DNA from 2 places in the Embleya sp. NPDC055664 genome. Region 2 is predicted to be linked to the other one. Evidence: predicted binding sites of a transcription regulator. Region 2 holds the regulator's gene; the other holds the start of a gene.
What was found. The regulator HrcA, encoded in region 2, represses chaperone genes, less so after heat shock. The targets are predictions, from matches to a motif close to TTNGCACTCNGNNNNNCNGAGTGCNAA.

Region 1 (17,813 bases), on a different contig from region 2:
GTCGTTGCCGTTGTAGACCGTGGCCGGGGTGATCCGCACCCGTTTGCCGTCCGGGTCCTGGGCGCCGTCGCGCAGTCCGGCGGCGAGTACGAACGGCTTGAACGTGGAGCCGACCTGCACGTCGCGGCGGGTGGCGTCGTTGACGAACTGTTTGACGTAGTTCGGGCCGCCGTAGACCGCGACGATGCGCCCGGTGCCGGGCTCCACGGACGCGGCGCCCACCCGCACCCCGACGTCGACGGAGCGGTCGGTGGGGTCGAGCGACTGGGCGAGTTGGTCCTGCACGGTCTTGTACAGCGTCTCGGTCTTGCGCTTGTCGAACGTGGTGGTGATCGCGTAGCCGCCCGCGTCGAGCCGGTCCTCGTCGACCACCTTGTGGTCGAGCAGGTAGCGCTTGGCCATCTCGACCAGATAGCCGTTGACCCCGGCCAGGTTGGCCGCCGGGCGCGGATCGACCGGCTCCGGGAAGACCATGCCGGCGCGCCGCTCGGGGGTCAGCCACTTCTCCTTGACCATGCCGTCGAGCACGTAGTTCCACCGGGCGAGGATCCGCCGCCGCCCCGCCTCGCCCGCGTTGCGCACGTCGTTGGCGCTCGGCGCGTTGAGCAACACCGCGAGGTAGGCGCCCTGTTCGACGGTGAGTTGCCCGACGTCGACGCCGTAGTACGCCTGTGCGGCGGCCTCGACGCCGTAGGCGCCGCGCCCGAAGTACACGCTGTTGAGGTAGCCGGTGAGGATGTCGTCCTTGGCCACGGTGCGGTCGAGCTTGACCGCGATGATGGCTTCCTTGAACTTGCGGCCCAGGGTCTGTTCCTGGGTGAGGTAGACGTTCTTGACGTACTGCTGGGTGATCGTCGAGCCGCCCTGGAGGCCGCCTCCGCCGCCCGCGAGATTGCTCAGCAGGGCGCGGACGGTGCCGGTGATCGAGACCCCGGAGTTCGAGTAGAAGGAGCGGTCCTCGGCGGCGAGCACCGCGTGTTGCACGTCGATCGGGATCGCGGCCAGCGGCACCGCCTGCCGGTTGGTGGCGCCGGTGCGGGTGATCTCGGTGCCGTCGCTCCAGTTCCAGACGTTGCTCTCCTGCCGGGCCTGCGCGTTGACCGTCTCGGGAACCGGGGTGATCGCGTAGACCAGGCCCACGGCGGCGAACAGACCGGAGAGGGCCAGGAGCAGCAGGGTGAGCAGGTGCTTGAACGAGGGCAGCCAACGGCGCGGACCCCGGCGATTGCTCCGGGGATAGTCGAACAGCCTGCGCCGGGGAGTCGGCCCTTGGACGTCGCCGGGACCGCTCGGACCGGAGGAGTCGTGCGCCACGCCGCCCACCTGTTCCTCGGTGCCATTGCCCTGACGGGCCCTGCCGGTCGCCCGCGTGTGCCCGGTGGGGCCGGTGTGACCAGAGGGATCATCATTCCGATGATATGTGGGCAAAGCCAAAGAAAGGCTGCCGAATCGGACAATGGTGGGCGTGGCGCGGCGGACCCGATCGGCTCAGGGCCTCGCGGCGGCGCTCGGCGCGTCGCGACCGGGGCTCAGCGGATCGCGACCGGGCTCACGGCACCACGATGACGGGTGTGCCGACCGGGGCGAAGTTCCACAGCGCGACGCCGTCGTCCGGCTTCGAGCGGATGCCCGCGCTCTGCTTGGCGGGCGGCGCCGAGGTGCGCGGGCGGGCGGTGCCGGTGGGGGAGGGGCCGGTTTTGCCGCCACTGTCGATCTGGTCCAGCGGGGTGTCCGTGGCCGCGAAGCCGAGCGGCACGCCCTGGACCGCGCCGAAGCGCACGGAGTAGGTGATCCGCAGGCCGTCGCTGCCGGTCTGCGCCTCCTCCTTCTTCAGCGTCACCTGGAACGTGCCCGGCTGCGGCCTGATCGGCGCGGCGGCCACCGGATACTCGCGCAACATGCGCTCGGCCTCGTCGACCAGCCAGACGTGGTTGTCCTTGAGCGAATACACGACCCGCTTGCCGGTGCCGGAGTTGGCGGGCACGGCCGGTGGGACGTAGACCGGCGCCACGGGCGCGCCGGAGGCGCCGGAGGGGGTCGGCGTGCTCGTCCGCGCTATCCCCCGATTGTCCGGCGCGGAGTTCGCGGCCTGGGCCGCGAGGAAGCCGACGCCGACCAGCGCGGCGATGGTGATGCCCGCGACGGCCACGCCCGGGTTGAGCCGCTTCGCCATTGCCTTGGGTCCCTCTTCCGCCGTGTGTCGGCCTCCATGGTGCCGGCAGCCGGTGTCCCCGCGTCGGAGCCGGGTCGGCTTTTCCTCGCGAACGCGTCCCGGGAGGCGCCGGCGGGCGGGCCCGCGCTCCGCGGTCGGTAGCCTGGTGCCGTGCTGCTGCTCGCCTTCGACACCGCCACCCCGGCCGTCACGGTCGCCCTCCACGACGATTCCCGCGTGCTCGCCGGTTCCACCCGCATCGACGCGCGCCGGCAGGGCGAGTTGCTCGCGCCCGGCATCGTCGACGTGCTCCGGGCGGCGGGACGCACCCGCGCCGAGCTCACCGACATCGCGGTCGGCGTCGGCCCCGGGCCGTACACCGGCCTGCGGGTGGGCATCGTGACCGCGCTCGCGCTGGGCGACGCGCTCGGCATCCCCGTGCACGGCGTATGCACCCTGGACGCGCTCGCGTACGCGGCCGGGCGCGAGGCCACGGTCGCCGGGCCGTTCACGGCCGCGACCGACGCGCGCCGCAAGGAGGTCTACTGGGCGCGGTACGACGACGCCCACACGCGCGTCGAGGGACCGTCGGTGGACCGCGCCGGCGACCTGGCCGCGAGCGTCACCGCGCTGCCCGCCGTCGGCGCGGGCGCCGCGCTGTACCCGGACTCGTTCGCGGACGTGCGCGGCCCCGAACACCCGGACGCCGCCGCGCTAGCGGCGTTCGCCGTCGAACGCCTGACCGCCGGCCTCGACCTGCTCCCGCCGGAGCCCCTCTACCTGCGCCGCCCCGACGCCCAGGTCCCCGCCGGCTACAAGGCCGTCACCCCCGCGGGGCCCCCGCCCGGGGCGTAGCCCGGCCGGGCCACACCGGGCAGGCTCTAGACTTCCGGCATGGAATTCGGGTCTCGCCTGCGGCGGATGCGGTGGTGGGACATCGAGGCCGTGATGCGACTCGAGCACGAGTTGTTCGCCGAGGACGCGTGGTCGGCGGGGATGTTCTGGTCCGAGTTGTCGGAACCGGAGATGCGGCACTACGTGGTCGCCGAGGACGAGACCGGCGCCCTGGCGGGATACGCCGGGCTCGCGGTGATCGGCGACGAGGGCGACGTGCAGACCATCGGGGTGCGCCGCGATCGTTGGGGCACGGGCCTGGGCGCGCTGCTGTTGACCGAACTGCTCGACCTGGCGGTGGCACGCGACTGCCGGGACGTACTGCTCGAGGTGCGGGTGGACAACGCCCGCGCGCAGGCGCTGTACGAGCGCTTCGGCTTCAAGGGGATCGGCGTGCGCCGGGGCTACTACCAGCCCGCCAACGTGGACGCGTTGGTGATGCGCTGCGATTTGAAGGAACGTCGGGAAGGAACGGCCACCGGTGGCTGACGAACCACTCGTCCTGGGCATCGAGACCTCGTGCGACGAGACCGGCATCGGCATCGTGCGCGGCACCACGCTGCTTGCCGACGCGGTCGCCTCCAGCGTCGACGAACACGCCCGGTTCGGCGGTGTGGTGCCCGAGGTCGCCAGCCGCGCGCACCTGGAGGCGATGGTGCCGACGGTGCGGCGCGCGCTCGCCGACGCGGGTGTCACGATGCGCGACATCGACGCGATCGCGGTCACCTCGGGACCGGGCCTGGCGGGCGCGCTGCTGGTCGGCGTCGCCGCGGCCAAGGGCTACTCGGTCGCCCTCGACAAGCCGCTGTACGGCGTCAACCACCTGGCCTCGCACGTGTGCGTTGACCAGCTGGAGCACGGCAAACTGCCCGAGCCGTGCATGGCGTTGCTGGTCTCCGGCGGGCACTCCTCGCTGCTGCTCGTGCCCGACATCACCTCCGATGTGCGCCCGCTGGGGTCGACCATCGACGACGCGGCGGGCGAGGCGTTCGACAAGGTCGCGCGCGTGCTCGGACTCGGCTTCCCGGGCGGACCGGTGATCGACCGGTGGGCACGCGAGGGCGACCGCGCCGCGATCGCCTTCCCGCGCGGGCTGACCGGTCCGCGCGACGCGCCGTTCGACTTCTCCTTCTCCGGCCTCAAGACCTCGGTCGCGCGCTGGGTCGAGGCCCGGCAGCGGGCCGGGGAGAGCGTGCCGGTGGCGGACGTGGCGGCCTCCTTCCAGGAGGCGGTGGTCGACGTGCTGACCCGCAAGGCCATCCGGGCCTGCAAGGAGAACGGCGTCGGGCACCTGATGATGGGCGGTGGCGTGTCCGCCAACACCCGCCTGCGGGCGCTGGCGCAGGAGCGCTGCGACGCGGCGGGGATCGTGCTGCGCGTGCCGCGGCCGGGCCTGTGCACCGACAACGGCGCGATGGTCGCCGCGCTGGGCGCCGAGATGGTCGCTCGCGACCGGGCCCCCTCCACGTTGTCCATCCCGGCCGACTCGTCGATGCCGGTCACGATCTCGCAGGCGGTGTCCTGACCGTGGCGATCGCGGCGATGTGGGAGGCCAGGACCGAGTCCGGCGACGGTGCGGCGCTGGCCGCGTGGGTGCACGAGGTGGCGCTGCCCGTCGTGGCCGGCGCGCCCGGCCTGGAGCGGATCGAGGTGTTCGCCGCCCCGGACGCACCCGACGGGGACCGCGTGGTGGTGATCGCGCTGTGGACCGGCCCGCCGGTGGCGCTGCCCGAGCCGCCGGCCGCCCTGGTCGCCAGGCCGCCGCACACCTGGAACTTCGAACGGCTCAGCGTCGGCCCCTGAGGCCCCGGCGCCGCCCCTGCCCCCGCCCCGCCCGAGTCGGCGCAACACTCGACCCGCGTCCGACGAGGAGGCCATTCGCAAGCCGGACGCGGGTCGAGTGCCTTGGCTGATGGCGGCGTGCCGCCGCACGTGCCATTGGCCTTGCCGGGAGTGTGCCCAGCGCATCGGCCGCTCAACAGTCCTTCGACAGTCCCTTGAACAGGGCTTGTCCGGACCGTGACAGGCCGCCGCGCCGCGTAGCGTGGGCGCGGGTGGATCGGGCGAACGGTCCAGGCGACGGAAGGGCCGGCGACAGTGGTGCATGGAACGGTACAAAAGCGGCGAGGCGTATTCGCCTCGGTCGGCGTCGGCCTGGCCGGCGTACTGCTGCTCGCGCTGACCGGCTGCGGCGGCGGATCCGACGGCACGTCGTCGGTGAAGGCGACCCGGGCACCCTCCGGCGGCACCTCGACCGCAGCCGCCAAACCGGCGCCCGCGGCCAAGCCGGACACCCCCGGCGCCGACCCCGCCACGCTCGCCGCGAAGTGGAACCTGAAGCCGTTCGCCGCGCCGCCGGCCCCGCCCGCGGACAAGCCGATCAAGGGGGGCGGGCCCAAGCCGCCGGTGGTGGAGAAGATCCCCACGCAGGAGAAGATCGTGTTCATCACGATCGACGACGGCGCGGAGAAGGATCCCAAGTTCCTGGACATGATGCGGGACCTGCGCATCCCGGTGGCGATGTTCCTCAACGACACCTACGTGCGCCAGGACCCGGAATACTTCCGCAAGCTCCAGGACCTCGGCGCCACCGTGCAGAACCACACGCTCTCCCACCCCGACCTGAAGACCCTGGGCGCCGACGCGCAAAAGCACCAGATCTGTGGCCAACAGGACCGGCTCGGCGAGCTGTACGGCAAACGCCCGACGTTGTTCCGCCCGCCCTACGGCAACTGGAACGCGACCACGCAGACGGTGGCCGGCGGTTGCGGCGGGATCGGCGCGATCGTCAAGTGGCAGGAGTCGATGCAGATCAACGACATGCAGTACGTGGGGGAGAAGAAGCTGCACCCGGGCGACATCATCCTGGCCCACTTCCGCGGCCCCGGTGAGCTCAAGGGCACCACGATGACCGAGATGTTCGGCAACATGCTGCGCAAGATCCAGGCCCAGGGCTTCACGATCGCGCGCCTGGAGGACTACATCGGCTGAGGACCGCCTCGGCCCCGGTCACCCGCTGCCGGACACCGGGTGACCGATCAGCATCGTGGGCGCGCCCGCCACCCGGGTCAGCAGCACCGTGGCCGCGTTCGGGCCGGTGGGGCGGACCCGGCGGCGGACCTCCTCCGGCTCGACCGCCGAGCCGCGCTTCTTGACCGTCAGGGTGCCGACGCCGCGCTCGCGCAGCAGGGCCTTGAGCCGCTTGAGGTTGAACGGCAACACGTCGGTGATCTCGTACACGCTCGCGAACGCGGTGTGCACCAGCCGGTCCGAGGTCAGGTAGGCGATCGTCTCGTCCACCAGGTTGCCGTCCACCAACTCGCCGACCTCGGACACCAGATGGGCCCGGATCACCGCGCCGTCCGGCTCGTAGAGGTAGCGGCGCATCGGGCCCACCGGCGCCTGCCGGACGACCCCCGAGGTCAGCTCGGCGCCGCCGGGCAGCAGGGTGGCACGCAGGCCGGCCCGGGCGAGCCCGCCCCACCACAACACCGCCTCCTTGACGTCGCCGCGGTCGGAGACCCACTCCGCCTCCATGCCGGCGGGCACGATCTCGTGTGGGATGCCGGGGGCGACCTTGGCCGCGCCGGCGGGGACGCGGGCGGCGAGGGTGGTCAGGAACGAGAAGGGCGGCGCGTACGACTCGGGGTCGAAGGTGCGGCCGCGGGCGGTGCGCCGGGCCGGGTCGATCAACGCCGCGTCGTAGCCGGACGGATCCACCGCGGTCGCGTCCGCGCACTCGACCGTGATCAGGTCGGCCAGGCCCAGCGCCTCCGCATTGGCCCGCGCCACCGCGCAGGTCGGCGGATCGAGGTCGACCGCGTGCACCGCGATCCCGGCGCGGGCCAGCGCGAGCGCGTCGCCGCCGATGCCGCAGCACAGGTCGATCGCCCGGCGGACGCCGGCCGCGGCCAGCCGGACGGCCCGGTGGTCGGCCACCGAGGTCCGGGTGGACTGCTCCAGGCCGTTGGCCGTGAAGAACATCCGGTCCGCGTCCGCCCCGAACTTGGCCCGGCCACGCTGCCGCAACCGGGACTGGGTGAGCGCGGCGGCGATCAACTCCGGCGGATGTTCCCGACGCAACCGGGTGGCCAGCGACAACTCGTCCGCGGCGTCGTGTTCGGCCAGCAGGTCGAGCAGGGCGCGGCCCTCGTCGGTCCGCAGCGCGGTGAGGGCTTCGATGGCGTCGGTGTGCACCCGGCCATTCTCGCCGAGCGCCCGGCCCCCCTCGATCCGTGGCCCATCGGCATGAAGCCGGCCCCCTCGATCCGTGGCCCATCGGCATGAAGCCGGCCCCATCGATCCGTGGCCCATCGGTATGAAGAACGCTCGCGACGCGCTGAATCTGGCACTCTGGTTGACGGAGTGCTAACCGCCACCTAGTGTCTGTGCTGGCACTCTCCCCATGAGTGTGCCAGTGCGATACGAGCAGGTCCGGCACCCGCGACGACGGATCTGTCCCATTCGCCGACAGACATTTTTCCGTGAGATCTCCGAAGGGGGAGGTCGCATCGTGACGACCGCCAACACCAAGGTTGCCATCAAGCCGCTCGAGGACCGCATCGTGGTTCAGACGCTTGAGGCCGAGCAGACCACCGCGTCGGGTCTCGTGATCCCGGACACCGCCAAGGAGAAGCCCCAGGAGGGCGTCGTCCTGGCCGTGGGCCCGGGTCGTTTCGAGGACGGTCAGCGTCTGCCGCTCGACGTCGCCGTCGGTGACACCGTGCTGTACAGCAAGTACGGCGGCACCGAGGTGAAGTACAACGGCGAGGAATACCTCGTTCTCTCGGCCCGCGACGTGCTCGCGATCATCGAGAAGTGACATCGCGCTGACGCGCCGGAACCGGTGACGGTTCGACGACCCCGCCCCGGATCGCCCTGCCCTCGCGGCCGGTGGACCCGGGGCGGAGTCGGTTGTACGACGTCGAAAAGCAACCTTTAAGGACGAAGACCCTCATGGCGAAGATCCTCCAGTTCGACGAGAAGGCCCGGCGGTCGCTGGAGCGCGGCGTCAACGCGCTGGCCGACACCGTCAAGGTCACGCTCGGCCCCAAGGGCCGCAACGTCGTGATCGACAAGAAGTTCGGTGCCCCGACCATCACCAACGACGGCGTGACCATCGCCCGTGAGGTGGAGCTCGAGGACGCGTACGAGAACCTTGGCGCGCAGCTCGCCAAGGAGGTCGCGACCAAGACCAACGACATCGCGGGTGACGGCACCACCACCGCGACGGTGCTCGCCCAGGCGCTGGTGCGCGAGGGTCTGCGCAACGTGGCCGCCGGCGCGGCCCCGATGGACCTGAAGAAGGGCATCGACCTGGCCGTCGCCGCCGTGTCCGAGCAGCTGCTCGGCACCGCCCGCGCGATCGACGGCAAGGAGGACATCGCCGCCGTCGCCGCGCTGTCCGCCCAGGACAAGCAGATCGGCGAGCTGATCGCCGAGGCCATGGACAAGGTCGGCAAGGACGGTGTGATCACCGTCGAGGAGTCCCAGACCATGGGTCTGGAGCTGGAGTTCGCCGAGGGCCTTCAGTTCGACAAGGGCTACCTGTCGCCGTACATGGTCACCGACCAGGAGCGTATGGAGGCCGTCCTCGACGACCCGTACATCCTGATCCACCAGGGCAAGATCTCGGCCATCGCCGAGCTGCTGCCGCTGCTGGAGAAGATCATCCAGGCCGGCGCGTCGAAGCCGCTGCTGATCGTGGCCGAGGACGTGGACGGCGAGGCGCTGTCCACCCTGGTCGTGAACAAGATCCGCGGCACCTTCAACGCGGTCGCGGTCAAGGCCCCGGGCTTCGGCGACCGCCGCAAGGCGATGCTGGAGGACATGGCGATCCTGACCGGCGGTCAGGTCATCGCCCCCGAGGTCGGCCTCAAGCTCGACCAGGTCGGCCTGGAGGTGCTGGGCAGCGCCCGTCGCATCACCATCACCAAGGACGCCACCACCCTGGTGGACGGCGCCGGCGACGGTGCCGCGATCGCCGACCGGGTCAAGCAGATCAAGCGTGAGATCGAGTCCACGGACTCCGACTGGGACCGCGAGAAGCTGCAGGAGCGGCTCGCGAAGCTGGCCGGCGGCGTGTGCGTGATCCGCGTGGGCGCGGCCACCGAGGTCGAGCTCAAGGAGAAGAAGCACCGTCTCGAGGACGCGGTCTCCGCGACCCGCGCGGCCATCGAGGAGGGCATCGTCGCCGGCGGCGGCACCGCCCTGGTGCACGCGGCCTCGGTGCTCGCGGAGAACCTGGGCCAGACCGGCGACATCGCGACCGGTGTCGCGGTCGTGCGTCGCGCCGTGGTCGAGCCGCTGCGCTGGATCGCCGAGAACGCGGGCCTCGAGGGCTACGTGATCGTCAACAAGGTGCAGGAGCTCGGTGTCGGGCACGGCTTCAACGCCGCGACCGGCGAGTACGGCAACCTGGTCGACTCGGGCGTCATCGACCCGGTCAAGGTGACCCGCTCCGCGCTGCAGAACGCCGCGTCGATCGCGTCGCTGCTGCTCACGACCGAGACCCTGGTCGTCGAGAAGCCGGCCGAGGAAGAGCCCGCCGGGCACAGCCACGGCGGCCACGGCCACGCGCACTAGTTCCACGCGCATCGGTTCCGCGTGCCCGGGCTCCCCGCGCACCGGTTCCACCCCGCACGTCCCCGACGGGCCCGACCGCATCCCCGCGGTCGGGCCCGTCGGCCTTTTCGCCGCCGGCCCGATCTGCGAGAGTGCCCCGAGCCCGATAACTGACGGACCGTCAGCCGCCGGGTGCGGCCGATCCCGTCGAGCAGCACGAAGGAGACACATGGGTACCTACGCGATCACCGGCGCGGCCTCCGGCCTGGGCGCCGCGACCAAGGCCCGGCTGGAGGCGGACGGGCACCGGGTGATCGGCGTCGATCTGCGCGACGCCGACGTCACCGTGGACCTGGGCACGGCCGCGGGTCGGGCCGAGGCGATCACGCGGGTCACCGAGCTGTCCGGCGGCGTGCTCGACGGCTTCGTGCCGTTCGCGGGCCTGGCCGCGGCCACCGGTCGGTCGGGCGGCCTGCTGGTGTCGGTGAACTACTTCGGCGCGATCGTGCTCCTGGAGGGGCTGCGTCCGCTGCTCGCCGCAGGCGACGGCGCCTCGGTCGTGCTGATCAGCTCGAACTCCACGACGGCGCAGCCGAACTGGCCGGTCGAGGTGGCCGACTTGTGCCTGTCCGGGGACGAGGCGGGGGCGAGCGCGGCCGCCGAGGCGTTCGGCGAGTTCGCGGCGCTGCAGGCCTACCCCGCGACCAAGGCGGCGCTCGCCTGGTACGCCCGCACCCGGTGCGCCGAGTACATCGCCGACGGTATCCGGCTCAACGCCATCGCGCCGGGCCTGATCGAGACCCCGATGACGGCCGAGGGGCGCACCGACCCGCTGACCGCCGAGGGCATGGAGATGTTCCTGAACACCATCCCGGCCGGTCGCGGCGGCCGGCCCGAGGAGATCGCCGCGCTGGTGGCGTTCCTGCTCGGCGGTGAGTCGAGCTTCTTCGTCGGCTCCGTGGTCTTCTGCGACGGCGGCACCGACGCCTCCTTCCGGGGCAAGGACTGGCCGAAGGTGTGGGAGATGGACGTGTCCGCCTTCCAATAACGGGCCGAACCCTCCCTCACGTCCCGTGCCGACACGTGTCGCGCGACCCGCCCGTGTCGACGTTCGGCGGCCCGCCTCCTGGCTTGGGGGCGGGCCGCCGAACGTTTCACGATGGTGTTGTCGGGCTCCGCCATGGGTGCGGGAGGCGAGGCGTGGACGCCCGTGGGGGTCGATGCGTGGGAGATCGTGGAGGTCGGGGCGTCACGGACGCGCGCCGCTCGCCGCGGCCGCCCGTTCCGCGGCGACCCCGTGCCGGCGGTCGCTGTCGAGTTCGACCCGTTCGTCCTCGGTGAGCCCGCCCCATACGCCATACGGCTCGCGCACCTTGAGCGCGTGCGTGGCGCACTGGCGACGGACCGGGCACCGCATGCAGACTTCCTTGGCCGAAGCCTCCCGGGCGACCCTGGCGGCGCCTCGCTCGCCTTCGGGATGGAAGAACAGTGCGCTGTCGACTCCGCGACAGGCTGCCGACAGCTGCCAGTCCCACAGATCGGCGTTGGGGCCGGGGAGTCGCGAGAAATCAGCCATGACTCGTCCCTCTGCTTATCGCGTACGAGTGATCGGTGAGCAGGGATGCCACCTCTGGTGCGGACCGTGCAGAACAGTCGTGATCAAGCGATCAGAAGTAGGTGCGACTGTGTCACGAAATGATCAGTTCCAATCCTAATTCCCACTTATGCATCGAATCCCGAAAAAATTACCCAGGGTGGGGTCTGCGGCGGGGGTATCGGGTGAATCGTGATGATGTGGTGCGAATGGGTGTGGTGTGGGTGGAGGGGCGTTCGGGGGTTCGGGCAGTGGGGAGTGGGGGTGTGCGGGGCGGCTGCCGGGTGGGGTGGGTCGGCCGGGCTTCACCCTTGCGTGTCCTTCGGGACGGTCGCCTCGTTGTGGTGGCGGCGGAGCGGAACTCCCCCCGTAACCCTTTCGAGTGATGCTCGTTGGGGTGGGTGAAGCGGTTGGCGACGAGGGCGGTCGGGGCTGGATCCCGAGCCACCGACCCTCGGGGCCGCCGCAAAGGAAACGGTACGTACAGGCGTGGAGGCTCAACGTGACGCGGATCCACTGCGGAGGCCGGCGATGACGACCGTCCTGGTCTGCGACGATTCCCCGCTGGTTCGGGAGACCCTGCGGCGGGCGGTGGCCACGGTCCCCGGCGTCGAGAGGGTGACGACGGCCACGAGTGGCGAGGAGGTACTGCGGCGCTGGGGCGCGGAGCGGTCCGACCTCGTCCTCATGGACGTGCGGATGCCCGGGCTCGGCGGCGTCGAGGCGGTGCGCCGCCTCCTGGCCGGCGACCCCGGCGCACGGGTGATCATGCTGACGATGGCCGAGGACCTGGACGGGGTGGCCCTCGCGGTCGCCGCCGGGGCTCGGGGATATCTGCACAAGGACGCGTCGCGCGCGGAATTGCGCGCGACCGTCTCCCAGGCGCTTGCCGACCCGACGTGGCGGCTGGCGCCCCGGCGGTTGCGCTCGCCCGACATGGGCGTGGCGCCGACCCTGACGGCACGTGAGATCCAGGTGCTCGAGGGCATGAGCCACGGGCGCAGCAACGCCGAGATCGGGCGCGAGCTGTTCCTGTCGGAGGACACGGTCAAGACCCACGCCCGACGCCTGTTCAAGAAGCTGGGCGCGTCCGACCGGGCGCACGCGGTCGCGCTGGGATTTCGGTGGGGACTCGTGCGATGACGAACGTCCGCGAGGACCTCCCCGACCGCGAGGGCCCGGGGGTTCGTCCGGGCGACCACGGTCGGTGGGGACTTGTGCGATGAGGCGGGTGCCGACGGCCCCCGACGGGCGAGGGTCCGTGCGGTGAATGCCGTTGCCCGGGGGGCCGGATGAGTCCCCCGGGTCGGCATGGCCGTGATTCGGTCGTCGATCCCTGCATACTGAATGGCATGGGTGGGACCCCCGAGCGAATGCCGGACGAGTCGTACGAAGCACACGCGCACGCCGACGACGGCATGCGTGCCGTCGTGGTCCGCGCGGTCCAGGGGGATGTGCAGGCGACCGACGAACTGCTCGCCTACGTCCGACCACTGGTGTTGCGCTACTGCCGGGCCCGGCTCGGCCGGGTCTCCGGCGCCGAGCACGCGGCCGACGACGCCGCGCAGGAGGTGTGCCTGGCGGTGCTCTCCGCGCTGCCGCGATATCGCGACGAGGGGCGCCCGTTCGAGGCGTTCGTGTTCGGTATCGCGGCACACAAGGTGGTCGACGTGCAGCGTGCCGCGATGCGCGGCGCGGTGCCCACCTGCGATCTGCCCGAGGCGGTGGACGACCACCCCGGGCCCGAGGACCAAGTGGTGCGGCGCAGCGACGCCGCACACGCGCGCGCCCTGCTCGGCAGGCTGCCCGACAACCTGCGCGAACTGCTCGTGTTGCGGGTCGCGGTCGGGTTGTCCGCCGAGGAGACCGGGCGGGCGATGGGCATGTCGCCCGGCGCGGTGCGGGTCGCCCAACATCGCGCGTTGACCCGCCTGCGGGCGTTGGCGGGCGAGGAGAAGACCGCGTGAGCGGCGGTGGTGTGCGGTTCGGCGGCCGATCCGGCACCGCCGACCTGGGTCTGCTGCGCCAGGACGACGAACTCGTGGAGCAGCTGCGCCGGCGGCGCCCGCTCCCCGTCCAGGACCGGATCGTCGGCTTGTTCGACGCGCTGCTCGCCGAGGTGGACGGCACCGCCGCGAACCGCCGTCGAGTGGTGCCGGACCGGTGCTGAGGCCGGTGCCGATTCCGGCCGGGAATGGTCGGGGTCGAGTGTGCCGTTGTGCTCACCGTCGGCAAGCGGGCTCGAAGCACCGCGCGGGGCCAGTAGCATGAACCCTCAACCCACCCATCCGCTTGCCGAGAGCGCGTTCTCGTCCTACCCGGCTACCCGGGGACCCCGTTCCTCGCGGGGCCGGCGGAGCGGTCCATCGGAATACCTTCGGAAGGTGTCATGAGTCTCACGGCCGACGGCGTACCCGAGAAGTTCGCGATGCTCGGGCTGACGTACGACGATGTCCTGCTGCTGCCGGGCGCGTCCGACGTCGTGCCGAGCGAGGTGGACACCTCCGCCCGGGTCACCCGCAACATCCGCGTCCGCATCCCGCTGCTGTCGTCGGCGATGGACACCGTCACCGAGGCGCGGATGGCGATCGCCATGGCCCGCCAGGGCGGTGTCGGTGTGCTGCACCGCAACCTGTCGGTGGAGGACCAGGCCGCGCAGGCGGACACGGTCAAGCGGTCCGAGGCCGGCATGGTGCTCGACCCGATCACCATCGGCGCCGACGCCACGCTGCAGGAAGTCGACGCGCTGTGCGCGCGGTTCCGGATCAGCGGTGTCCCGGTCACCGACGACAAGGGCCGACTGCTCGGCATCGTCACCAACCGCGACCTGCGCTTCGAGGTCGACCACTCGCGCCGTGTGCGCGACATCATGACCCCGATGCCGCTGGTCACCGGCAAGGTCGGCACCACCGGCGACCAGGCGATGGAGCTGCTGCGCCGGCACAAGGTGGAAAAGCTGCCGCTGATCGACGACGCCGGCAAGCTGCACGGCCTGATCACGGTCAAGGACTTCGTCAAGAGCGAGCAGTATCCGAACGCGACCAAGGACGCCGACGGTCGGCTCGTGGTCGGCGCCGCGATCGGCACCGGCGACGACAGCTACCGCCGCGCCCAGGCGCTGGTCGAGGCGGGCGTCGACTTCATCGTGGTGGACAGCGCGCACGGCCACTCGCGCAACGTGCTGGAGATGATCGCCAAGGTCAAGGCGAACACCAAGGTCGACGTCATCGGCGGCAACGTGGCCACCCGCGACGGCGCCCAAGCGCTGATCGACGCGGGCGTGGACGGCGTCAAGGTCGGCGTGGGCCCCGGCTCGATCTGCACCACCCGGGTGATCGCCGGCGTCGGCGCGCCCCAGGTCACCGCGATCTACGAGGCGGCGCAGGCGGCGCGGGCGGCGGGCGTGCCGGTGATCGGCGACGGTGGCCTGCAGTACTCCGGCGACATCGCCAAGGCGATCGCGGCGGGCGCGGACACGGTGATGCTGGGCAGCCTGCTCGCGGGTTGCGAGGAGAGCCCCGGCGACCTGATCTTCATCAACGGCAAGCAGTTCAAGTCCTACCGGGGCATGGGCTCACTGGGCGCGATGCAGTCGCGCGGCCAGGCCAAGTCCTTCTCCAAGGACCGCTACTTCCAGGACGACGTGCTCTCCGAGGACAAGCTCGTCCCCGAGGGCATCGAGGGCCAGGTGCCCTACCGTGGCCCGCTGTCCGCGGTTGCGCACCAGCTGATCGGCGGCCTGCGCGCGTCGATGGGCTACGCCGGCGCCGCGACCGTGGCCGAGCTCCAGGACAAGGGCCGCTTCGTGCGGATCACCTCGGCCGGGCTCAAGGAGTCGCACCCGCACGACATCCACATGACGCAGGAAGCGCCGAACTACCACTCGCGCTAGCGGGCGCCGTGGTATCCGTACTACACCGAGGGGCCCCGTCCGTACGCCGGGCGGGGCCCCTCGCCTGCGTACTCGCCCCGTACCCTGGGATACGGGGATTTTCCCAGCCACCGATTCCAGCAGGAGAGGCGCAACGTGACTGAGGTCGAAATCGGCCGGGGCAAGCGTGGCCGGCGTGCCTATCACTTCGACGACGTCGCCATCGTCCCCAGCCGGCGGACCCGGGACCCCGAAGAGGTCTCGATCGCGTGGCAGATCGACGCGTACCGGTTCGAGCTGCCGTTCCTGACCGCGCCGATGGACAGCGTCGTGTCGCCGCAGACCGCGATCGAGGTCGGCCGGATGGGCGGCCTCGGCGTGCTCAACCTCGAAGGGTTGTGGACCCGCTACGAGGACCCGACGCCGCTGATCGAGGAGATCGGCGCGCTCGACGAGGACGCGGCGACCCGGCGGATGCAGGAGATCTACGCCGAGCCGATCAAGGAGGAGCTGATCGGCGCGCGGATCAAGCAGATCCGCGACTCGGGCGTGGTCACCGCCGCGGCACTGTCGCCGCAGCGCACCGCGCAGTACCACAAGGCCGTGATCGACGCCGGTGTCGACGTGTTCGTCATCCGCGGCACCACCGTCTCGGCGGAGCACGTGTCCGGTCGGGCCGAACCGCTGAACCTCAAGCAGTTCATCTACGACCTCGACGTGCCGGTGATCGTCGGCGGGTGCGCGACCTACCAGGGCGCGCTGCACCTGATGCGGGCGGGTGCGGCCGGCGTCCTGGTCGGCTTCGGCGGCGGCGCGGCGCACACCACGCGCGGCGTGCTCGGCGTCGCGGTGCCGATGGCGACCGCGGTGGCCGACGTGGCCGAGGCGCGGCGGGACTACCTCGACGAGTCGGGCGGCCGCTACGTGCACGTGGTCGCCGACGGCAGCGTGGGCCGCAGCGGCGACATCGCCAAGGCGGTGGCGTGCGGTGCGGACGCGGTGATGATCGGCTCTGCGCTGGCCCGGGCGAGCGATGCCCCCGGCGCTGGCCACCACTGGGGTTCGGAGGCGCACCACCCCGAACTGCCGCGCGGCCGGCGGATGAACCTGGGCGCGGTGGGCACCCTGGAGGAGATTCTGCTCGGCCCCTCGCACGTGTCCGACGGTTCGATGAACCTGTTCGGCGCGCTGCGTCGGGCGATGGCCACCACGGGCTACTCGGAGCTGAAGAAGTTCCAGCAGGTCGAGGTCACGGTCTCGCCCGCGCACTGACCCGAACCCCCGTCCGGCCCCGAACACCCTGGTGTTCGGGGCCGTTCGTCGTTTCCGGGCGGTTCAAGGGTGGCTCGCGGGCGGTGCTCGGGCACCTCGTCCGCGGGGTGCGCGCGGGTCGTGCGGCGCATGCGGGGTCCGGGCGGCGGGGCAATGGGTACACGCAGGAGGGGCGCGTCGTCGCCGTCCGTGTGGTCCGTTGCGTGATGATCGAGGTCGGAGGTGGCGGATGCGGACCACGGCGATGGGGCCCGCGGAGCGCGCGCGGGCGCTGCGGCGGATGGCCGAGCGCGAACTGGACATCGTCGTGGTGGGCGGCGGCGTGGTCGGCGCGGGCACCGCCCTGGACGCGGTCACCCGGGGTCTGTCGGTGGGTCTGGTGGAGGCGCGCGACTGGGCGTCGGGCACCTCCAGCCGCTCCAGCAAGCTGATCCACGGCGGGCTGCGCTATCTGGAGATGCTGGACTTCGCGCTGGTGCGTGAGGCGCTGCGCGAGCGCGGGCTGCTGCTGCGCACGCTGGCGCCGCACCTGGTCAAGCCGGTGCCGTTCCTGTACCCGCTGCGCCACCGCGGCTGGGAGCGGCCCTACGTCACCGCCGGGGTGACGCTCTACGACACGATGGCGATGTCGGCCGGCCGGGACCCGGGGCTGCCCCGGCATCGGCAGCTGACGCGGCGTCAGGCGCTGCGCCTGGCACCGGCGTTGCGCAAGGACGCGCTGGTGGGTGCGGTGCAGTACCACGACGCGCAGGTGGACGACGCGCGATACACGATGACCCTGGTGCGCACCGCGGCCGGCTACGGCGCACACGTGGCCTCGCGGGCGGCGGTGACCGGCTTCCTGCGCGAGGGTGAGCGAGTGGTCGGGGTGCACGTGCGCGACGTGGAGACCGGCGCGACGTACGACGTGCGGGCCGGGCAGGTGGTCAACGCGACCGGGGTGTGGACGGACGAGACCCAGGCCATGGTCGGCGAGCGCGGACAGTTCCACGTGCGCGCCTCCAAGGGCATCCACCTGGTGGTGCCCAGGGATCGGATCCACTCCTCGACCGGGCTGATCCTGCGCACCGAGAAGAGCGTGCTGTTCGTGATCCCGTGGGGCCGGCACTGGATCGTGGGCACCACCGACACCCGCTGGGATCTGGACAAGGTGCATCCCGCGGCGAGTCGGGCGGACATCGAGTATCTGCTCGACCACGTCAACGAGGTGCTCGCGGTGCCGCTCACCCGCGAGGACGTCGAGGGGGTGTACGCGGGCCTGCGTCCGCTGCTCGCGGGCGAGTCGGACGCCACCTCGCAGTTGTCCCGCGAGCACACCGTGGCGCACCCGGTGCCCGGCCTGGTGGTGGTCGCGGGTGGCAAGTACACGACGTATCGGGTGATGGCCGCGGACGCGGTGGACGCCGCGGTGCACGGCCTGGATCGCAAGGTGCCGCCGAGTTGCACCGCGACGGTGCCGCTGGTGG
Region 2 (10,219 bases):
CGTCCGGCGTTCGAGGGCGCTCGCCGCAGGCGGCCCGAGGGCGCGATCGGGCGCCGGACGCGGCCGAATCGCAGCCCGTCCGGCGCCTGAGGACGACGTCACGACGCGCCGCCGCGCCCGCCCGCTACCGGCCGTTGAAGGCGTCCTTCAGGCGCGAGAACAGGCCCTGTTGGCCCGGCGTGAATTGTCCCGACGGGCGTTCCTCGCCGCGCAGCTTGGCCAGGCGGCGGAGCAGTTCCTCCTGCTCGGGGTCGAGCTTGTTCGGCGTTTGCACCTCGACGTGCACGACCAGGTCGCCTCGGCCGCCGCCGCGCAGGTGGGTGATGCCCCGCCCGTGCAGCGGGATCGACTGGCCCGACTGGGTGCCCGGGCGGATGTCGATCTCCTCCGTGCCGTCCAGCGTCTGCAGCGGCACCTTCGTACCGAGCGACGCCGCCGTCATCGGGATGGTGACCGTGCAGTGCAGGTCGTCGCCGCGCCGCTGGAAGGTGGCGTGCGCGACCTCGACGATCTCCACGTAGAGATCGCCCGCCGGGCCGCCGCCGGGGCCGACCTCGCCCTCGCCCGCGAGCTGGATCCGCGTACCGCTGTCCACGCCCGCCGGGATCTTGACGGTGAGCGTGCGCCGCGCGCGGATGCGGCCGTCGCCCGCGCACTCGGGGCACGGGTGCGGGACCACGGTGCCGAAGCCCTGACACTGCGGACACGGCCGCGACGTCATGACCTGGCCCAGGAACGACTTGGTGACCTGGCTGACCTCGCCCCGCCCGCGGCACATGTCGCAGGTCTGCGCCGTGGTGCCCGGGGCCGCGCCCTCGCCGTTGCACGTGTTGCACGTGACGGCGGTGTCCACCTGGATCTCCCGGGTGGTGCCGAACGCGGCCTCTTCGAGGGTGATCTCGATCCGGATCATCGCGTCCTGGCCGCGGCGCGTGCGCGAGCGCGGTCCGCGCTGGCTGGCCTGGCCGAAGAACGCGTCCATGATGTCGCTGAACCCGAAGCCGGCCTGGCCGAAGCCACCACCGCCCCCGCCGCCCCCGGAGGACAGCGGGTCGCCGCCGAGGTCGTACATCTGACGCTTCTGCGGGTCCGAAAGGACCTCGTAGGCGTTGTTGATCTCCTTGAACCGGTCCTGCGTCTTCGGGTCCGGATTGACGTCCGGGTGCAGCTCCCGAGCGAGCCGGCGGAAGGCCTTCTTGATTTCCTCCGGGGTGGCGTCGCGCCGTACCCCGAGGACCTCGTAGTAATCGGTAGCCAACTCTACGACTCCGCGAGGATCTGTCCGACGTACCGTGCCACGGCGCGCACCGCTCCCATCGTTCCGGGGTAGTCCATCCGGGTCGGCCCGAGTACCCCGAGCTTCGCCAGTGTTTCCTGCCCACTGCCGTATCCGACGGCGACCACCGAGGTCGCGGCCAGTCCTTCGTGCATGTTCTCGTGTCCGATCCGCACGACCATGCCCGGGTCGGTCGCCTCGCCCAACAGCCGCAGCAATACGACGTGTTCCTCGAGCGCTTCCAGGACCGGGCGGATCGTGTTCGGGAAGTCCATGCCGAAACGGGTCAGGTTGGCCGTCCCGGCCAGGACGACCTTCTCTTCCTTGTGCTCGACCAGGGTGTCGAGCAGGGTGGCCAGGATGCCCGCCACGATCGGCCGTTCCTCGGCGGTGAACGGCTCGGCGAGATCCTGGACCAGCAACGGCACATCGGCGAACCGCTTGCCGGTGATGCGGCTGTTCAGCCGCGCCCGGACGTCGGCGAGCAGGTTTTCGCCGACCGGGCCCGGCGTGTCCATCACCCGCTGCTCAACCCGGCCCGTGCTGGTGATCAGCACCAACATGACCCGGGTGGGCGCGAGGGTGAGCAGCTCGACGTGCCGGATCGTCGAGCGGGTCAGCGAGGGGTATTGCACGACGGCGACCTGATGGGTCAGCTGCGCGAGCAGCCGGACCGTACGGCCCACCACGTCGTCCAGGTCGACCGCGCCGGCCAGGAAGGTCTGGATCGCCCGGCGCTCGGCGCCGGACAGCGGCTTGACGCCCGCAAGGCGGTCGACGAACAACCGGTAGCCCTTGTCGGTGGGCACCCGGCCGGCGCTGGTGTGGGGCTGCGTGATGTAGCCCTCCTCCTCCAGCGCGGCCATGTCGTTGCGAATGGTGGCCGGGGAGACCCCGAGGTTGTGTCGGTCCGCGAGCGCCTTGGAGCCGACCGGCTCCTGGGTCGCCACGTAGTCCTGCACGATGGCACGCAGCACGTCCTGTTTCCGATCGTCGAGCATGGTGCGCACCTCCCTGACCCGTTCTTCCACCCGTTGCCGTGTCGCGTAGGCGGTGGTTCGTCCCACTGGTTGGCACTCCGTCCCGCCGAGTGCCAGTGTACGGGTCACCCGATCCGGACCGTACCCCTGAGTCCGTGCCAAGGTTGACGCATGCTACGCGCCGAACAGCCGAAACACGCCACATGGGAGCCGATCGGGCCGGGCGTACTGCGTCGTCGGTTGCCCGGCCTCGAACTGAATGTGGCGGTCGTCACGGGGCGGGAGGGGATCCTGCTCGTGGACACCGGTTCGCACGACCACGAGGCCGCCGACATCCTGGCCTCGCTGGCCCGCGAACTGCCCGGGCACGGATTGCCCGACCGGGTGGTCGCGGTGGTGAACACCCACGGTCACTTCGACCACTGCTACGGCAACGACGAGGTGCTGCGCGCCTTCCCCGACGCGGAGATCTGGGGACACGCGGACCTGCCGCGGTATCTGGAGCGGTGGGCCGAGGCCGGTCGGGCGAGCGGCGTCGCGCACGGGTTCGACCCGGAGCTGATGCGCGCGGCGCGGATCGTGCCGCCGACCCGACCGGTGTCCACGGGCACGCCGGTGACGGTGGATCTGGGCGGGCGCGAGGTGGTGCTGTTCGCGCCCGGTCGTGGACACACCGACCACGATGTGGTCGTCCACGTACCGGACTGCGGCGTGCTGATCGCCGGGGACATGGTGGAGGAGAGCGGGCCGCCGGTCTTCGGCTCGGACGCGTTCGCCGCCGAGTGGAGCGATTCGCTGGCCCGGGTGCGGGCGTTGGACGCCAGTGTCTGGCTGCCCGGACACGGCGCGGTGGTCGACGAGGAGTTCGTGATCCGGCAAAACCGTTGGCTGGCCGAGGTGGCCGCCGGGCGCGTCGTACCGGACTGACGTACCGTCACCCGGCTAGCGTCGTGGTCATGCGCAGTTATGGACCCGAGTCGCTGATCCCGGGATGGAAGAAGGACAAGCCCGTCCCGGAGGTCGCGGCCGACCGCGATCTGGTGGTGGAGGAGGCGTCCACCGGCTTCTGCGGCGCGGTGGTCCGGGTGGAGAAGACCCCCGAGGGCTTCACCGTCACGCTGGAGGATCGGCACGGGCGGCTGCGGGTGTTCCCGATGGATCCGCGCGGGTTCCTGATCGACGGCGAGGTGGTCACCCTGGTCCGACCGACCGCCCCCGGTCCGGCCCGTGCCCCGGGGCGCACCGCGTCGGGCTCGATCGCGGTACCGGGCACCCGGGCCCGGGTCGCCCGCGCCGGGCGGATCTACGTCGAGGGCCGCCACGACGCCGAGTTGGTCGAGCGGGTGTGGGGCGACGACCTGCGGATCGAGGGCGTGGTCGTGGAGTATCTGGAGGGCGTCGACGATCTCCCGGACGTGATCCGCGAGTTCGCGCCGGGCCCGGGTCGCCGCCTGGGCGTGCTGGTCGACCACCTGGTGCCGGGTTCCAAGGAGAGCCGGATCGCGGGCCGGGTGAGCGGCGACCACGTGCTGGTGGTGGGACACCCCTATATCGACGTCTGGCAGGCGGTACGCCCCGCCTCCGTCGGCATCGCGGCCTGGCCGGACGTCCCGCGCGGTGTCCCGTGGAAGGAGGGCGTCTGCGCGGCCCTCGGCTGGCCGGTGAACCCGCCCGCGGCCTGGCGCCGCATCCTCGCGGCGGTGGACTCGTACCGCGACCTGGAACCGGCCCTGCTCGGGCGGGTCGAGGAACTCATCGACTTCGTGACGGCGCCGCCCGAGGGGTGAGGCCCCGGTCGACGCGATGGCCGGCCCTCACCGCGCGACCTGCGGCGCTACCGTACGGCGATGGCGCAGGAAGAGATCACCCTCGTATTGCCGGACTCGGCCGGACCGAAGTTTCGGACGTTCGGCGTCTTCGACACCACGTTCGTCCGGTCCGCCCGCTCGGGTGACGGGGCGGCCCGGGAGACGCGCAAGGACTTCGCCGACCCGGCCGCCGCCGTGATCGCGCTGCGCCGGGAGGTGGGCAAGGCGATGCGCGCCGGGTTCGTGCGCCTGGGCGGGGCCGAGGACCCGGTGGTGCTGGAGTTCATGCCGCCGGACAAGACCTCGTCCCGGGCCATGGACCTGCATCCGGACGGCCGCACCGTGCTGATCGCCTACGACGGCGCGATCCGGCTCGTGGACGTGGCGACCGGGGTCCGCCGCACCGTGCACGCGGTGCCCGCGGCCGAGCGGCTGACCGGCATCGACACCGCGCTGTTCGACGCGACCGGATCGGCCGTGGTCTACACCGTCGGCGGCTCGACCCGGCGACTGGACCTGGGCACGCTGCACGAGGAACCGCTGGCCGATTACCGGCAGTTCGAGAACGCCCTGTTCAATCCGCACACCGTGCAGCCGGCCTGGGACGCGGCCCGGCGGCGCCTGGTCGTCTTCGACGCCGACGACCGGGTGCGGGTCCTGGACGCGGCCGGCGCCCCGGTCTGCGAGGTGTCCACCCGATCGCCGACCACCGAGTGCCGGGGCGCCGCGCTGTCCCCCTCGGGTCGGTTGCTCGCGGTGTGGCGGGTCAGTCGCGGGCTGGTGTACGGGCACCGCGACGCGAGCGCCGATCCGACCAACGAGGTCGAGGTGTGGGACGTGGAGGCCGGCCGCCCGGTCGCGCGGGTGCCGCTGGAGTGGGAGATCGGCGACCTCGGCTTCGATCCGAGCGAGACGTTGCTCCTGGTCAACCGGGGCCGGGTGCACGGGCCGTTCGCGATCTCGATCGACACCGGCGAGCCGGCCTGGCACCTCGCCGATCCGCACCACCCGAACGGTTGGGCGACCTGTTACGCGTGGGCCTACTCGCCGGACGGCCGGCGGATCGCGGTGGGCGGTCATCGTACGAGCGCCCTGCGCGTGTACGACGCGGATCTGCGCGAGCGCGACGCCGTCGCCCTCCCCGGCCACGACGAACAACGCGTCCGCCGCCTGGCCTTCTCCGCCGACGGCACCCTCCTGGCCACGGGCGGCGACTTCGGCCGGGTCTTCGTCCGCCGGGTGTAGGGCATCCGCCCGGGCGCGCCGAACAACCCGTCGGCTTCGACACGGCGCCACTCGAACGGTGACGCCCGAGCCCATGGTTCGTCAGACGAATCTGCTGGTGCTCAACGTCATCGAGAACGGCGCTGGAAGATCGATCTGCTTACCGAAGGGACCGGTGTGACCCTCCAGGTAGTCGTCACCCTTCGGCGTCAGGAAGAGCGTGACCTTGCTCTGCTCTCGATCCACCAGCAGGTACAGCGGAATGCCGCTGCGGGCATAGGCCCGTCGTTTCTGTTCACGATCGAAACCGGCGCGATACGACGTCACCTCCAGGACCAGGGCAACCCCGGCGCACGGCATCCACGATTCGGCGTCCAGGAACAGGTCCAGGTCCTCGGGCGCGAACGTGCCGTCCGGGATGACGTGGTTGCGGGCGAGTCCCCCACCGGTGGCCACCACCAATCCCTTGCCGCCGGAGAAATCCATCGGCACGGCCGATCCGCTGAGGATCTGGCGAACCACGGCACTGATGATGCGCTCGTGATTCCCCATCGGCGGTGGTGTCACGACGATGTCCCCCTCGATGAACTCGGCGCGGAAGCCCAAGGGGGTGTCCAACGCCAGGAAGCCGTCGAGCATGACGTCTTCCTGCGCGGGGATCTCGTGTGCCATGACAGACATTCTCAACCCCTTCCGTAGTCGAGGCGAGCATAGGGACGCGTCGTGCGGGTGACCGAACGTTTCCGTTCCGGTCACCCGCACGGGTGAACGACTACGTGAAGCGGCGTTACGGGGCCTTCGCCGAGGCCGACAGGGCGGCGATGGAGTCGTCGGTGCAGTCCGCCCAGAAGGTGCCGACGACCTCTTCCAACTGGGTCATCGAGTGGGCGGCGTACAGGATGTCCTGGTAGTGCGTGATGTCGTATTGCATCGTGCCCATCGCGACCAGGTCCAAGTCGCGGATGTCGACCGTGCGGAACTCGCGGATCTCGCCGTAGGAGGACAGGATCCCGGCGCCGTAGGCCTTGAGCGCGCCGCCCTCGTGCATGACGCCGAATTCGAGGGTGAACCAGAAGACCTTGGAAACGAACTCCAGCGCCTCGCGGCTCTCCACCCGGCGGGCCGCCTCGCCCGCGACCCGGTACAGCGCCGCGAAGCGGTCCGAGGCGAGCATGTTGGCGTGGCCGATCACCTCGTGCACGACGTCCGGCTCGGGGGTGTACAGCGGCACGCTGTGGTGGCGGATGTACTGCGTGGAGTGGAAGTAGGAGTCGGCCAGCGACCCGTAGAAGTCGCGCAGCGGAACCAGGCCGGCCGCGGGCAGGTAGCGAAAGCCGGTGAGCGGCTGCAGCGCCTCGCTGACCTCCTCCAACTGGGGGATCCGCTCGGTCGGCAGCTTCAGGCGCGCGGCGCCGTCCAGGTAGTCGGCGACCGCGTACTCCGCGTGCGAGGCGGACAACTCGCGGGAGACCAGGCGCCAGACCTCGTGCTCCTCGTCGGTGTACTCGACCTCCGGGATCGGGTCGCCGCGGTGGTGGTCCAGCGCCAGCGCCGCGATCCGGTTCCGGCGTTCGCGGTATACCTCGTCCGCGAACCCCGGGTGGCTGCGGGACAGCTCGACCTCGACTCCGCCGTCGGCCCTACGGGTGACCGGGGCCAGATACTGGGCCTCCTCGAACATGCCATCTCCTGATCGCATCGGAATCGACTCGCCGGACAAGTCGCGGCACCCACGCAACCAGTATGCGCCGTTTTCATGCCTTTCAGACCGATCGGGTCGGGGGCCACGGCAACGGAAATCAGCTGCGAGGGATCGCCTCGACGCCTTTATCGCATCATCCGGACGGGCGTCACACAAGGGGCACAGGAGTGCAGACGGCCGCACCAAATGCACCGTCCACAGATCGAGACGGGATTCCCGCCCGCGTGACAGGATCGCCCGTACATCGGGGAGGGCACCGTCGAGAGGGGGCGCGCGGTGGTGGATTCACAGGGCATCGCCGGGGATCGGGCGAGGCGACGCGAGGTGGTCGAGGCACTCACCGAGACCTCCGACCATCTCGACTTCGCACTGGCGATGGTCCGCCGCATCGTCGGCGACCAGGAACGGCTCGGGGAACTGACCGCCCGCATCCGCGAGATCGAGACCCGGCTCCGGGACGACCGCTACTACCTCGCGGTGATCGGCGAGTTCTCGGCCGGCAAGAGCACCTTCGTCAACGCGCTGCTGGCCGACGACCTGCTGCCCACCTCGGCATTGCCGACCACCGGCGCCGCGACCAGGATCACCCACGGGGAGGAGTTCTCCGTCGAGGTGCGATTCACCGGCCACGGGATCCGCTACGTGTACCCCTCCGGGCGCTACACCGGGGCGGACAGCCCGCTCGGCCGGATGCTCGCGCACCTCGCGCCGGACACCCCGATCCCCGAGGACACCGCCGGCATCCTGCGCCTGCTCACCGCCGACGAGGCAATCGCCCCGCGGGTGCAGAGCCTGGAGGTCCGCCACCCCGCGCCGGCGCTGCGCGACGGCCTGGTGATCATCGACACGCCCGGAACCAACGCTCGGGCAGGTCACACGGAGATCACGCGCGCGGTGATGCGCGACGTCGCCGACGTGGCGGCAGTACTGACCGCGTCCACGTCGCCGTCGCCGGTGTCGCTGACCGAATTCCTCACCGATGCGCTCGATCCGGGGCAATTGCGCCGCTGCATCATCCTCGTCACCAAGATGGATCACATCGACGAGGACGAACGGGACGATCTGCTCGCCCACGTCCGACAGCGGTTCGCCCGGATGCTCGGTGTGCCCGACCCGGTCCTGGAACCGGTCGCCGCCGAACCGGTGGTGCGACTGGCCACCGGACGGCCGCTGCGCGGCCCCGAACAGGAGCACTGGGCGGAGGAGTTTCCGCGCACCTTGGCCCGGCTGCGCGACCTGATGCAGCGCCAGCGCATCGTCGCGGTCTCCGACCACCTGCTGCGACTCCTCGAGGACCTGCTCGACGAGTTGCGCCGCGAGGTGACGCTGGCCGAACAGCGGCTCGACGCCGAGGAGGCGGAGCTGGCCGAGGCGCGGATCGCCGACATGGCCGCCTTCGTCCGAGCCCAACACGGCGAGACCGCGCGCCTGCTCGGCGCCGGCGCCCAGCGCGCCCAGCAGGCGGTCGGCGGCATGGCCCCGCAGTGGTGGGGCTACACCCGGGACGAGATCGATCGGGCCCTGGAGCGCGCGAACACCCCCGACGAACTGCGCGCGGTGCTCGCCGAACAGGCCCCCGAACTGATCCGGCGCGGCCTGCCCCGGATCGGCGACATCGTGCAACAGGCGGTCACCGGCGCACTGTCGACCGCGGCCGAGACCGCGCGCGCCGCCGCCGACACCGCGTTCGCCGCCGCCTACGCCCGCCTCGGCGCGGTGGCCCGACCGGCCGGATCGGAGGCGGTCACGGTGCTGACCGGGCATCAACTCGCGGACGCGGCGATGCGGGCGTACGAGAACTCCGTCACAGGGGTGACCCAGCAGATCCGGGCCGTCCGACTCGACCCGACCGCGCCCAAAACCCCGGGCGCGCGGATCGGCGGCGCTCTGGACCAGTGGTTCGGCGGCACCCGCAACGGCTCCCAGGGCGCCCCTCCCGGACGGATCGGATTCGGCGGATTCATTGCCAAAGTGGCCGGTTCGTTGTCATCCACCGACATGACGGCCCTGCGGAACCACGCGCGCACCGAAATGCATCAGACACTGCGAACCGTCGCGGACGGTTTGTCCGGACAGATCGACGAGGCCGTGCGCACGGCCACCACGCACTACTCGCAGGACGTCTCGCAACACGTGGACCGCTACCGGGCCACCTACGAGGCGACGGTCGCCGAACTGGTGGCCGAACATCAACGCCGTGAGGATATTCTCGCGGCTCGCAGAAACCTGTTGCAGGACGCGGACAGGCAGACGGAACGGCGTCGCGCCACGGTGAACAGCCAACGCGAACGCCTCACGCACCGGGGGGATTTCGGCAGATGAGCGACTACACGCACGACGACGACCTGTTCGCGGTGGTCTCCGACGACACCATCGACACAGTGGACACCGCCGACGGGGGAAGCGTCGGGGCGGCACCACTGTGGGAGACCGACGCGAACGGCGGATCCATCGGCACCTACCCGAACTCCACCCTTCCGTACACGGATCCCAACTTCGACCCGCTGCACGACCCCAACTACGACCCGTTCCAGGCGGACAGCGACGGCGACGGCAAGGTCGACGCGTGGGACCCGAAGGCGTTCGACCCGACCGACGGCAACCAGCCCACGCCCAGTCAGCAGTGGCACGACGACCAGGTCAACAACCCGTACCTGGACCCGTACGGCGACCCGTTCACGGATCCCTACGGCGACCCGTACGGCAGCGACCCGTACGGCGATCCGTACGGCGACCCCTACGGCACCGACCCGTACGCCGACCCGGCCTCGTACGACCCGAGCACCTACGCCGAGGCGACGCCCGCTTCATGGGGCGCGGTCTACGACGACCAGGGCAACTGGACCTACCACGCGCCGGACTGGGCTCCGGAGCAGTTCCATGGCACCGGCGACCCGGTCGGCGACGCCAAGTACTGGCACCAGCAGGCCGGCAACACCAGCTGCGCGGTGGTCTCCCAGGGCATGATCCTGGAGAAGCTCACCGGCATCCCGATGGACGAGAACGCGCTGGTGACCGAGGCTCAGCAGGCGGGCATCTACGACCCCGCCAACGGCACCATGACCGGCGACATCGGCAAGCTGCTCGAAATGCACGGCGTGGACACCGACATGGTCCCGGGCGCCGACATGCGCCAAATGCTCGACGCACTGCAGAAGGGCGACCAGGTGATCGTCGCCCTCGACGCGCAGGAGATCTGGTCGCCGCTGCACGACGCGACCACCGGCGC

Region 1: a site for HrcA is predicted at 7,392-7,418, ahead of groES (co-chaperone GroES). Genes of this name have one in related genera too.

The regions. Positions count from the first base shown of each region.
Region 1 is NZ_JBSHGZ010000008.1:162,773-180,585, forward strand. It holds gene ACWGR4_RS16925 (transglycosylase domain-containing protein) at 1-1,314, opposite strand, end outside; gene ACWGR4_RS16930 (L,D-transpeptidase family protein) at 1,550-2,173, opposite strand; gene tsaB (tRNA (adenosine(37)-N6)-threonylcarbamoyltransferase complex dimerization subunit type 1 TsaB) at 2,324-3,007, shown strand; gene rimI (ribosomal protein S18-alanine N-acetyltransferase) at 3,047-3,535, shown strand; gene tsaD (tRNA (adenosine(37)-N6)-threonylcarbamoyltransferase complex transferase subunit TsaD) at 3,528-4,571, shown strand; gene ACWGR4_RS16950 (hypothetical protein) at 4,574-4,849, shown strand; gene ACWGR4_RS16955 (polysaccharide deacetylase family protein) at 5,144-6,037, shown strand; gene ACWGR4_RS16960 (class I SAM-dependent methyltransferase) at 6,056-7,243, opposite strand; gene groES (co-chaperone GroES) at 7,560-7,868, shown strand; gene groL (chaperonin GroEL) at 8,003-9,631, shown strand; gene ACWGR4_RS16975 (SDR family oxidoreductase) at 9,840-10,658, shown strand; gene ACWGR4_RS16980 (WhiB family transcriptional regulator) at 10,860-11,186, opposite strand; gene ACWGR4_RS16985 (response regulator transcription factor) at 11,736-12,347, shown strand; gene shbA (RNA polymerase sigma factor ShbA) at 12,578-13,171, shown strand; gene ACWGR4_RS16995 (hypothetical protein) at 13,168-13,374, shown strand; gene guaB (IMP dehydrogenase) at 13,594-15,096, shown strand; gene ACWGR4_RS17005 (GuaB3 family IMP dehydrogenase-related protein) at 15,232-16,347, shown strand; gene ACWGR4_RS17010 (glycerol-3-phosphate dehydrogenase/oxidase) at 16,577-17,813, shown strand, end outside.
Region 2 is NZ_JBSHGZ010000077.1:1,023-11,241, reverse strand. It holds gene dnaJ (molecular chaperone DnaJ) at 125-1,258, opposite strand; gene hrcA (heat-inducible transcriptional repressor HrcA) at 1,261-2,277, opposite strand; gene ACWGR4_RS47705 (MBL fold metallo-hydrolase) at 2,428-3,183, shown strand; gene ACWGR4_RS47700 (DUF3097 domain-containing protein) at 3,213-4,043, shown strand; gene ACWGR4_RS47695 (WD40 repeat domain-containing protein) at 4,104-5,309, shown strand; gene ACWGR4_RS47690 (Uma2 family endonuclease) at 5,391-5,960, opposite strand; gene ACWGR4_RS47685 (phenylalanine 4-monooxygenase) at 6,076-6,969, opposite strand; gene ACWGR4_RS47680 (dynamin family protein) at 7,267-9,312, shown strand; gene ACWGR4_RS47675 (cysteine peptidase family C39 domain-containing protein) at 9,309-10,219, shown strand, end outside.